3 regions of the Nocardioides sp. dk884 genome follow, and region 2 is predicted to be linked to each of the others. Evidence: predicted binding sites of a transcription regulator. Region 2 holds the regulator's gene; each other region holds the start of a gene.
What was found. Region 2 encodes LexA, which represses DNA repair genes until DNA is damaged. Its sites were predicted from a motif close to TCGAACANNTGTTCGA; they were not measured.
Positions count from the first base shown of each region.

Region 1: a site for LexA is predicted at 2,031-2,046, ahead of GFH29_RS11095 (HNH endonuclease signature motif containing protein). Genes of this name have one in related genera too.
Region 3: a site for LexA is predicted at 1,388-1,403, ahead of GFH29_RS11300 (HNH endonuclease signature motif containing protein). Genes of this name have one in related genera too.

Region 1 is NZ_CP045649.1:2,291,840-2,295,395, reverse strand. It holds gene aroB (3-dehydroquinate synthase) at 1-354, shown strand, start outside; gene GFH29_RS11110 (type II 3-dehydroquinate dehydratase) at 360-794, shown strand; gene GFH29_RS11105 (hypothetical protein) at 863-1,282, opposite strand; gene GFH29_RS11100 (hypothetical protein) at 1,374-1,853, opposite strand; gene GFH29_RS11095 (HNH endonuclease signature motif containing protein) at 2,059-3,375, shown strand.
Region 2 is NZ_CP045649.1:3,600,595-3,604,150, reverse strand. It holds gene GFH29_RS17180 (MXAN_6640 family putative metalloprotease) at 37-1,527, opposite strand; gene lexA (transcriptional repressor LexA) at 1,790-2,512, opposite strand; gene GFH29_RS17170 (LysM peptidoglycan-binding domain-containing protein) at 2,869-3,216, shown strand; gene GFH29_RS17165 (hypothetical protein) at 3,326-3,556, opposite strand, start outside.
Region 3 is NZ_CP045649.1:2,334,341-2,337,896, forward strand. It holds gene GFH29_RS11290 (hypothetical protein) at 264-683, opposite strand; gene GFH29_RS11295 (hypothetical protein) at 764-1,303, shown strand; gene GFH29_RS11300 (HNH endonuclease signature motif containing protein) at 1,416-2,729, shown strand; gene GFH29_RS11305 (FBP domain-containing protein) at 2,907-3,404, opposite strand; gene GFH29_RS11310 (acyltransferase family protein) at 3,435-3,556, opposite strand, start outside.

The DNA of each region.
Region 1 (3,556 bases), 1.3 Mb from region 2:
TACGGCCACACCCTGGCCCACGCGATCGAGCGGGCCTCGGACTACGCGATCCGGCACGGCGAGGCCGTCGCGATCGGCTGCGTGTACGTCGCCGAGCTCGCCCGCGCCGCGGGTCGCATCGACGACGCGCTCGCCGACCGGCACCGTGCCGCCTTCGGGCGCGTCGGGCTGCCCACGACGTACGACGGCGCGCCGTTCGAGGACCTGCACGCGACGATGAAGGTCGACAAGAAGTCGCGTGGCTCGCAGCTGCGCTTCGTCGTGCTCGACGAGCTCGCCCGCCCGACGATCCTCGCCGGGCCCTCGGAGGCCGACCTGCGCACGGCGTACGCCGCGATCGGCGGCGCTGCATGACCGGGGTGACCCGCCGGGTGCTGGTGCTCAACGGTCCCAACCTGGGTCGGCTCGGCCGGCGCCAGCCGGAGATCTACGGCACCACCACCCACGCCGAGCTCGTCGAGCGGTGCGTGGCCTGGGGCGCGGACCTCGGCCTCGAGGTCGAGGTGCGCCAGACCAACCACGAGGGCCTGCTGCTCGACTGGCTCAACGACGCCGCCGACGAGGCCACGCCGGTGGTGCTCAACGCCGCGGCCTGGACGCACTACTCCTGGGCGGTCTTCGACGCCTGCGCCCAGCTCACCGCCCCGCTGGTCGAGGTGCACATCTCCGACCCCCGGACGCGGCCCGAGGAGTTCCGCCACCACTCCGTGGTCACCCCGCACGCCGTCGAGGTGATCGCCGGGCACGGCATCGAGGGCTACCGGATGGCGCTCGAGGTGCTGGCGCGTCTCTGAGAGAGCGTGTCCCTATTCGGCGGCGGCGTGAATGGGCCGTTGGGAAGTGCGTTCGGTGCGCGAGTCGCTCAGCGGGAGATGGGCTCGACGGTCGTCTTGTTCTGCCCGCAGACGATGTAGTGCGCGTACTTGGGCATCTGGCACGCACCATCAACCAGCTCTCTGTCCCCCAGCGGCGCGTCCAGTCGTACGTGGATGTCGTAGGAGACGCCCACGTCGCTGCAAGACATCGCGCGGACGGTCTCCCTGACGGTGATGGTGACCCGTTTCGGGTCCTCGTCAACGTCCGCCCGCGCGCCATCCCTGCACTCGCTGCCGGTGTAGGTCAGCTGCACGACTGCACCGTCTACCCTCGCCGGCTTGTTCCAAGGCGTCGGCTCGGACTGACCGAAGAAGTACCAGGCAGTCACGCTGACGACCCCGATCGCGGAGGCAGTGGCAAGGATGAGCCGCCATGTCACTGCTCCGCGCTGCGCCATCGTCGACATAGAACCGCCTCCGATCTGTCGGTCATCACTATGACGCGTCGGAGTCGCCGGGGGTTCTGAAGGGGGAATCGACCGGCGCCTCCCAGCCCGCTCACGCGGCGAGCTGAGGTGTGCGCCGGTGAGCTCGCGCACGCGACAGGTGGCGCAACGTGGTGGCGATGCAGGCGACCTGTAGCCAACCGGTCGCTGAGGTGGTGGTGTTCTCGAACGATCTCGCCAGGCGACGGGAGCGCCCAAGCCGGCCGTGGGCGACCTCGACTCGCCACGCCCACAGGACCAGGTCCAGCCGGTCGGTGACGCCCTGGTGCTCCACGTGCTCCAGCATCAGCTCGCTAGCCCGGTCCTCGTGGGTCGAGGCGGGCACCACCAACGCGCCGACCGGCAGGCCGGTCACGTCGACTGCGACGACGCGCTTGGTGCCCTCGGTGCGGCCGTAGGGGCCGCCCTTGTCGTGGAAGGTGAACCCACTGTTCGGCGCGCCACGGGCCAGGTGGGTGTCGATGACGACCATCGAGGGCGTCTCCTCGGTCCGCCCGTCGTGTTGGCGCGCGGCCGCGTGCAGCACGGTCAATGCCCGCAACCAGGTGCCGTTGCGCGACCAGCGGCGAAACTGCGACCAGACCCGAGTCCATGGTCCGAAGGACGGGGAGGTAGCGCCATTGGCAGCCGGTCTGGGCGATGCCGCTGGGCGAGCAGCGTGGACAGGCGACGAGTCGCGCTCCACAGTTTTACCTTCGCACCCTTTGCCTCGAACGTGCGTTCGAGTAGGATGAGGCATGGCCTCTCCCGAACTCCCCGACTGCGACACCCCAGCCGCCGTGCTGGCGTTCGCGCAACGCCGCCGGGCGGCAGCCCAGCGGGCGGAGATCGACGTCTTGGAGGCCGCTCTGGTGTGGGCGGCGATGCACCCCGAAGAGTCGGTCGCCGACGCGGCGCCGGCCACCGGTCTGGTCTTCGGCGAGCTCGCGGTGCCGCTCGCTGGCGAGGGGACGCCGCTGGTGGCGGAGTTCGCACCCATGGAGTTCGGCGCGGCGATCGGCATGTCGACCGACTCCGCCCGAGCGCTGGTCGGCGACGCACTGGAGCTCGCGCACCGGTTGAAGCGCACCTGGAAGCTGGTCCGCGCCGGCAAGGTTCCGCTCTGGAAAGCCCGCCGGCTCGCGCAGCTGACCGCCACCCTGCCGCTGGACGGCGCGGACTTCGTGGACCGCCAGCTCGCCGACTTCGTGGGGAAGACCAGCTGGGCGGGGATAGAGCGGCTCGTCGACGAGGCGCGAGTCGCGTTCGACCCTGAGGGCGCGGAGAAGGACCGCCTCGCCGCAGCTGACGGCCGGCGGTTCGATGTCCGCACTGACGAGGCGAACCGCCACGGCAGCGTCCACGTCGAAGGGGTCCTCGACCTCGCCGACGCCATCGACCTCAATACCGCGATCTCCCAGGGCGCCGAGGATCTCGCCGCGCTCGGGTCCACCGAGTCGTTGGACGTACGCCGCTCGATGGCGGCCGGTGAGCTCGCCCGACGCCAGCTCGCTTTCGACCTCCGGGCGGAGGCGGGTGAGGGCGCCGCAGCGGTGGTCAAGCCCCGCCAGGTCGTCATCCACGTGCACCTCTCGCACGCCGCGATCAGTCGCGACGAGTCCGGCATCGCACACGTCGAGGAGACTCGGTCGATCGTGTCGACCGACCAGGTCCGCGACTGGTGCTCCAACCCGCAGACGCAGGTCGTCATCAAGCCGGTCATCGACCTCGAAGCCCATCACCACACCGACGCCTACGCCATTCCCGACCGCCTCGTCGACCAGGCCCGTCTCACGCAGCCGGTCTGCGCCTTCCCGTGGTGTGAACGTCCCGCCCGTCGCTGCGACACCGACCACGTCACCGCCCATGGCGCGGGCCCGAGCGGCGGCCCGACCTGTTCGTGCAATCTGGCTCCGCTCTGCCGGCGTCACCATCGGGCGAAGACCCACACTGGCTGGACCTATGACAAGACCGACGCGGCGACGTACCTCTGGCGATCACCACACGGCCTTCACCTGGTGAAGGACCACGGCACCACCAGCCTCCTCGCCGGCGATCCGCCTGACGACCCGTAGGTCGCGAGCCCTGGAGGTCGATCGAGGTTGTCGGCTGGCGCGGTGACCTCGACGAGCGCCTTGGCGACACCGGTGCTGACCGACGCGATCAGCTCGGCGACGCCCGGTGGCGGGGACGTCAGCGCTGGCGCTGCGTGGGTGCCGCCGAGCCACGCACCATCCGCGTCCAAGGCTGGCCGGC
Region 2 (3,556 bases):
TCGCCGTCGACCGTCGGTCGCCGGTCGGCGGTCGGCTCAACGCACCGCGCGAGCGACCAGGGAGAAGCGCCGAGCATCGTCGGTCGGTGTGCCCGCGCAGGAGAAGCGGCTGCCACGCCAGCAGGTGAGCCGGGTGCTGGCGTTGACCAGCGTGACGTCGACGTGGCGCACCCCCGCCAACGGGACGGCGATCCGTCCTGCGCCGGTGCGGTCCAGGGCGACGCGGTGCCGGGTGCGGGTGCCGTCGGCGGCGAGCGTGGTCACCACGGCCGCCGGCGCGCTGGCTCGTGGCGGCAGGTCCAGGCGAAGTCGCAGCCGCCATCCGCGCCCGCGCAGCGTGGTGGCCGGGGTGAGCCGGACACTGGCCGAGGCGAGGTGGTCCAGGCGCACCCGGTGCCGGACGGCGGCCCGGCCGACGCCCAGCGCCGCGACCGGCCGGGCCGCGGGGTAGCCCCGCCCCTCGTCGTACGACGCCGCGGGGGCGAGGTTGTCGGCGGCGAAGCCCGCCAGCGCCGCGGGCAGGGTCGTCCCGCGGGCGCGCAGCACGGTGCTGATCGCGGCCAGGGAGTGGTCCTGGACGTGCGGCCCTGTGGAGTCCGCGGCCTCCCAGATGTCGCGGACCACTGTCGCCAGACCCCCCTGCGCGGTCGGCAGCCGCTCGCCGAGCCAACGGAAGAAGATCCAGCTCCCGTAGACCCGCAGCGCGTCGGCGCGGTCCGCCCGGCCGCGGTCGTCCAGGGAACGCCTCGGCTGGCGCAGCGGGCTGCGGTGCAGGTACTGGCGGTTGTCGTCGACGTCGTCGAACAGCTCGTCCTCGACCCAGGCGGCGGTGGCCTCCATGAGCCAGGCGTCCTGGGTGGCGTCGTAGGCGAACTGCACGGCGTGGAAGTACTCGTGGGCCGCTGTCACCTGGAGGTTCTCCAGCGGCGTGTTGCCCGGGAACTGCGTGCCGTCGTAGTCGTCGTCGAGCACGCAGTAGGCCGCACGGGCGTTGGCGCCGATGACCGGGACAGGAGCGTCGCTCGCGCAGTAGCCGTACAGCCCCTGGTCGCCGATGTCGGCAAGGTAGATGTCCGTGCGGGCGTCACCGCCGAGCGGGCCGTCGCCGAGCGGCGCCCGGTATCCCGCCGACCGCAGGCGCGCGTGCACCGAGACGAGGGTGTCCAGCACCAGGTCGACCTGGTCGGGCACCCCGTTGCCGGAGAGGTCGGCGAGGTCGGGGCTGTCCGCGCTCGCCGGGTTCGACGCCCAGTGCACGCAGAGGACCGCGGTGCAGCGCACCCGCGGTGCGGCGCGAGGGCCCCACCCGTGACCGGCGGGATCCGCGCGGCCGTCGGTGGGTCGGGCGAGCAGGCGTCGCGCTGCGGCGCGCTCGCCGGCCGGCAGGGCATCCAGGGTGAGTGCCAGGTCCCGCAGGGCGATCGTGGCGTCGCCAGCGCGCAGGCCGCTGGACTCGGGGGCCAGCGCGCGGCGTGCCCCGGCCAGGGCGGCCCGGGCCCGGCGCAGCGGCACCGCCTCGGTGGGCACGCTCAGCGGGGTCGTCGCCGAGCCGGTCGCGGGGCCAGCCGAGGGGCCAGCCGAGCGAGGCGGGCCGGGATCGGCGTGTGCCGGGGTCGGGGCGAGGGCGGTGAGGACGGCGAGGCAGAGCGCTGGAAGGCCCAGGGCGCGTGCTCGGCAGGGGCCGGGCGAGGACGGGCGCCGCCGGGCGGCGCGAGGGGCTGGCACGAGGTGATCCTGTCACCCCGTGCCGGCCCGGCTCGGACTCGCCACGGACCCGGCGCGAGGGACCTCAGACCCGGCGCAGGACCGCGGTGACCTTGCCCAGGATCGAGGCGTGGGTGCCGTCGATGGGCTCGTAGGCGTCGTTGTGGGGGAGCAGCCAGACCTTGCCGTCCTTGCGCTGGAAGGTCTTCACGGTGGCCTCGCCCTCGATCAGAGCGGCCACCATGTCGCCGTTGTTGGCGGTCTGCTGCTGGCGGATCACCACGTAGTCGCCGTTGCACACCGCCGCGTCGATCATCGAGTCACCGGAGACCTCGAGCAGGAACAGCTGTCCGTCACCGACCAGCTGACGTGGGAGCGGGAAGACGTCCTCGACCCGCTCCTCGGCGAGGATCGGCCCGCCTGCGGCGATACGGCCCACCACCGGCACGTAGGAGGGGGCCGGCACGCTGTCGCCGATGCCGGTCTCGTCAACCGAGGAGCCCTCGCCCGAGGACATGGCCTTGCGGGCGGCCATCACCTCGGGCAGGAACACCTCCAGGGCACGCGGACGGTGCGGGTCGCGCTTGATGAAGCCCTTCTGCTCGAGGACCTTCAGCTGGTGCGCCACGCTCGAGGAGCTGGTCAGGCCGACGGCCTGACCGATCTCGCGCATGCTCGGCGGGTAGCCGCGCTTCTCGATGCAGTCGGTGATGTGGGTGAGCACCCGCACCTGGCGCGGGGTGAGTCCGGTCGCGTCAGCAGGACCGTCGGGGAGCTCAGCGACCCCGTCGCTCTTCTTCTTGGCCATCTGTGCCTTCCCTCGGGTCGTCGTCCGGGTTGTCCGCGCCTCCGGCGGATCGGGCGTCGTCCCGGGTCCGGTGGCGTGAGGGCCACCGTAGCGACATCCACCCCCAGAGTTCAAACATCTGTTCGAAGTGCGTGTCGCGGGCCTGCCTGCGCGGCCGAGACGGGCGATGCGTCGAACATTCGTTCGCCCAGATGCTTGCGTTCCTCGAACACCTGCTCTAGCGTCGTACATGTGTTCGATCGAACGTCTGGTCGAACGTCGATCCGGTCCCGTTTCGGCGGGACTGTCGGTGGCGGGCGTTAGACATCTTCTCGACGCCGCGATCCGAGGCTGACACCACTTCCCCAGGAGCCACGATGAGCACGCTGAACCCCACGACCATGATCATCACCTCTCGTCCGGCGACCGGCCGGTCCGTGCGGCTGACCCGCCGAGGCCGCGTGGTGGTCTTCCTGTTCTGCGTGGCGGTCCTGCTGGGCGTCGGGTTCGCCCTCGCCGGCGGCTCGATGGCGACGGCGGAGAGGGGCTCGGCGGAGCCCACGGAGATCATCACGGTCGGCACCGGTCAGACCCTGTGGGACATCGCCGCCGAGCTCAGCGACGACGGTGACGTGCGCGAGGAGATGCGCCACATCGAGCGGCTCAACGCCCTCGACTCCACGATGCTCGTCGCCGGTCAGCGCCTCGCGGTGCCCACCAGCTGAGGCACGCCAGACATCGCCGGTCGCCTCGACCCCGACCGGCGAGCAGGGGAAGACAGGGGGCGGAGCCTGATGGCTCCGCCCCCTGGTCGTTCCTCGAGGTCGAGGTCGTTCAGCGGGCCGCGCGTCGTCCGCCTGGCACCGTCGTGCGTGTCGCCGGGGTGCTCGCGGCGACGGGGTCCTGCGTCGGGGCGGCTGCGGGATCGGGCGACGAGGAGGGGCCGGAGGTGAGGCAGAGCTCGCGCAGCAGGCGTGCGATGAGCATGAGGGCCACAAACAGGCAGGCCACGGCGCCGGTCGAGGCGAGCGCCAGGAGCCACCAGCCTCCGGAGTCGCCGCCGCG
Region 3 (3,556 bases), 1.3 Mb from region 2:
GCTCCCTTGGATCGGCATGGGTTCGGGTCGGCCTCGCGGCTCAGGACGATGCGGGCGCCCCCCGGGCGTCCACGCCGATCGTATCGAGCAGCGCGCCCGCGGGTCGCATCGGTTTCGCTCCCGCCGGTCCCCACTTGCGGCGATGCGCTCCTCGCGCGGCCCCCGCATACTCGCGCCATGTACGCCGCGCCTCGCCAGGTCGCGTGCGCGGCGCTCACCCTGGTGCTGGCGCTCGCCCTCTCCGCACTGCTCCCCCGGCCCGCTCACGCCGCACCCGACCCGTCCGCCCCCGAGGCGAGCTGGGGCGTCGACGGGCCGGTCCTCGCCACCGCCGTCGCGGGCGACGTCGTCATCGTCGGCGGCACCTTCTCCGCGGCGGTGAGCCCGTCGGGGGCCCGGGTGCCCCGCGCCAACCTCGCGGCGTTCTCGCTGCGCACCGGGGCGCTGCTGACCGGCTGGCGCGCCGACGCGAACGGCGCCGTCCGCGCCCTGGCCACCGACGGCCGGTCGCTGTGGGTCGGCGGCAGCTTCACCCGCATCAGCGGCGTCGCGCGTCCGAGGCTGGCGAAGATGTGGGCGCAGTGGGGCGTCGTGGACCGCTCCTTCCGTGCCGGCGTGGCCGGCGGGCCGGTCCTCGCCGTCGAGCCGGCGGGCGGGGCGCTCTTCGTCGGCGGCTGGTTCACCTCGGTCGGTGGCGCCGAGAGACCCCGGCTGGCACGGGTGCGCGGCGCCACCGGCCGCCTCGCCACGGTTCCGCCCCGCCGTGGACGGCCCGGTCCACTCCCTGGCGGCCGCGGGGCGACTGCTCTACCTCGCCGGCGACTTCGCCCGCGTCGGCGGGACGACCCGCCGCGGCGTCGGCGCCGTCGCGAAGACCACCGGCGCGCTCCGCGGCCCGTCGTACGACGGGTCGGTCTCGCCGTCGTACGGCGTCGACGTCTCGGAGGACCGCAGCCGGGTGCTGGTCGCGGCCGGGGAGTACGCCAACGCACTGGTCGCCTGGGACGCGAGGGCCGGCGCGCAACTGTTCCGGCACACCGCGATGGGCGACGTCCAGGCGCTCGACGTGCAGGGCGACCGGGTCTACTTCGGATTCCACGAGGGGTTCGGCGGGAACACCGACCTCAAGGTGCTCGCCGCCCGGGTCAGCACCGGCGACCTCGACCCCGACTTCCGTCCCACCGTGGACTCCTTCTGGGGCGTCCGCGCCATCACCGCCACACCCGACGCGGTCATCGTCGGCGGGGAGTTCTCGAGGGTCGGCGGGGTCACTGCCCAGGGGTGGGCGAGGTTCGGCCGCTGACGGACTGGGTCAGCGGACCTGCGCGGGTCGAATCGTCCGCTACCCCGAGCACCCCGGATCATCCGTGTGGCAAACTTCTTGTCATCGAACGCACGTTCGACTAGAATGACGCATGGCCTCCCCCGAACTCCCCGACAGCGGCTCTCCCGCCGCCGTGCTGGCGTTCGTGCAGGAGCAGCGGGCGGCGGCCCAGCGAGCCGAGGCGCTGGTCCTGGAGGGCGCTCTGCTGTGGGCGGCGATGCATCCGGAGGAGTCGGTCTCGACAGGCTCGAGCGGCGGGTGGCTCTTCGCCGAGGTCGCGGTGCCGCTCGGGGGCGAGGGGACGCCGCTGGTCGCAGAGTTCGCACCCCTGGAGCTGGGAGCCGCGCTGGGCATGTCCACTGACGCGGCCCGGGGCCTGATGGGGGCTTCGCTCGAGCTGGCGCATCGACTGCCGCGCACCTGGAAGCAGCTCAAGGCGGGCGCGGTGCCGGTCTGGAAGGCCCGCCGGCTCGCCGAGCTCACGACGAAGCTCCCGCCCGAGGGAGCCGACTTCGTGGACCGCCAGCTGGCCGGGACGGTCGGCAAGGTCGGCTGGGCGATGACCGAGCGGCTCGTCGACCAGGCCCGGGTGCTGTTCGACCCCGAGGCCGCGGAGAAGCAGCGGCGCGAGGCCGCGGACCGGCGGCGCTTCGACGTCCACACCCGCGAGGCCACCCACGACGGCACCGTCCGGGTGGAGGGCGAGCTCGACCTGGCCGATGCCATGGACCTCGACACAGCGATCGGCCACGGCGCGGAGGAACTGGCTGCGCTGGGCTGCGCGGAGTCCCTCGACGTACGCCGCTCGCTGGCGGCCGGTGAGCTTGCCCGACGCCAGCTGGCCTTGGACCTGCGCGCCGAAGCCGGCAGCGCTGGTGAGGGCGTCGCGTCGGCGGTGAAGCCCCGCCGGGTCGTCATCCACGTGCACCTCTCCGACGCGGCGATCTCGCGGGACGAGGCTGGGGTCGCACAGGTCGAGGAGACCCGGTCGATAGTGTCGACCGAGCAGGTCCGCGACTGGTGCGCCAACCCGCAGACGCAGGTCGTCATCAAGCCGGTCATCGACCTCGACGCCCACCACCACACCGAGGCCTACGCGATCCCTGACCGCATGGTCGAGCAGACCCGTCTCACCCAGCCGACGTGCGCGTTTCCGTGGTGCGAGCGCCGCGCCACCCGCTGCGACTGCGACCACGTCGTCGCCCACGCCGCCGGCGGGCCGACGTGCTCGTGCAACCTGGCTCCGCTGTGCCGGCGACACCATCGGGCAAAGACCCACACCGGCTGGCGCTACGACAAGATCGACGCCGCCACCTACCTCTGGCGATCACCGCACGGGTTGCACCTGATCAAGGACCGTGGCACCACCGCGCTCCTCAGCGCACACCCGCCCGGCGCGCCCTGACAAAGTCCGCTCACCGAGTGGGTCCCTCTGTGCCGCCAGGGGGGCGGCGCTCTCCGGACCGGCTCCTTGTCACGGCACGTCACTGACACGACCGGTTGTGCCGCATTCCGCGGCCCGGTCAGACGGTCGATCGCGGGCCCGCGCGCTCGGCGCTACGCGCCCCCGCGGCGACCACCGTCAGCGCGGCGTGAGCACCCGACGTACGAACGTGTCCACGTTGGCGCACAGCCGCTCGACGCGCTGCTCGGGGGTGAGCGTCTCGTGCGGCTGGGCGCGGTCGGGGCGCTTGATGCCGCGTGCGTAGAGCGAGCAGGCCAGGTCGGCGCACAGGTAGGTGCCGACGGTGTTGCCGGCGCGTCCGGCGGCGCCGGCGCGGGGCGCAACCATCAGCGCCATGTCGGTGCTGGAGTGGGTGGTGAGGCAGAACGCGCACATGTTCTTGCGCCCGCCGCGCCCGGCGCCGTTGCTGATCCGCAGCACCAGCCCGACCGGGCCGCTGTCGCCCGGGACGACCAGGTAGGCACTGTCCGGGGCGCCGGCGTCGCGCCAGCCGAGGAAGTCCAGCTGCTCCCAGCGCGACGGGGCGATCGCCTTGGGCAGCGGCAGCCGGGTGGCCTCGCCCTTGGTGCAGTTGACGAACGAGCCGCGGATCTCCTGCGCGCTGAGCGGTTGCATGAGCCCAGCCTCGCACCCCCCGCCGCGCGCTCAGTCCTGGCGGTCGGTGGCCCGCCCCGCCAGCACCTCGCGGAACCGCGGCGCCAGCGTGAGCGCGTAGGTGCGGGTGATGTGGTTGGTGTCGCGGTACACCAGCGTCCCGCCCTGCACCG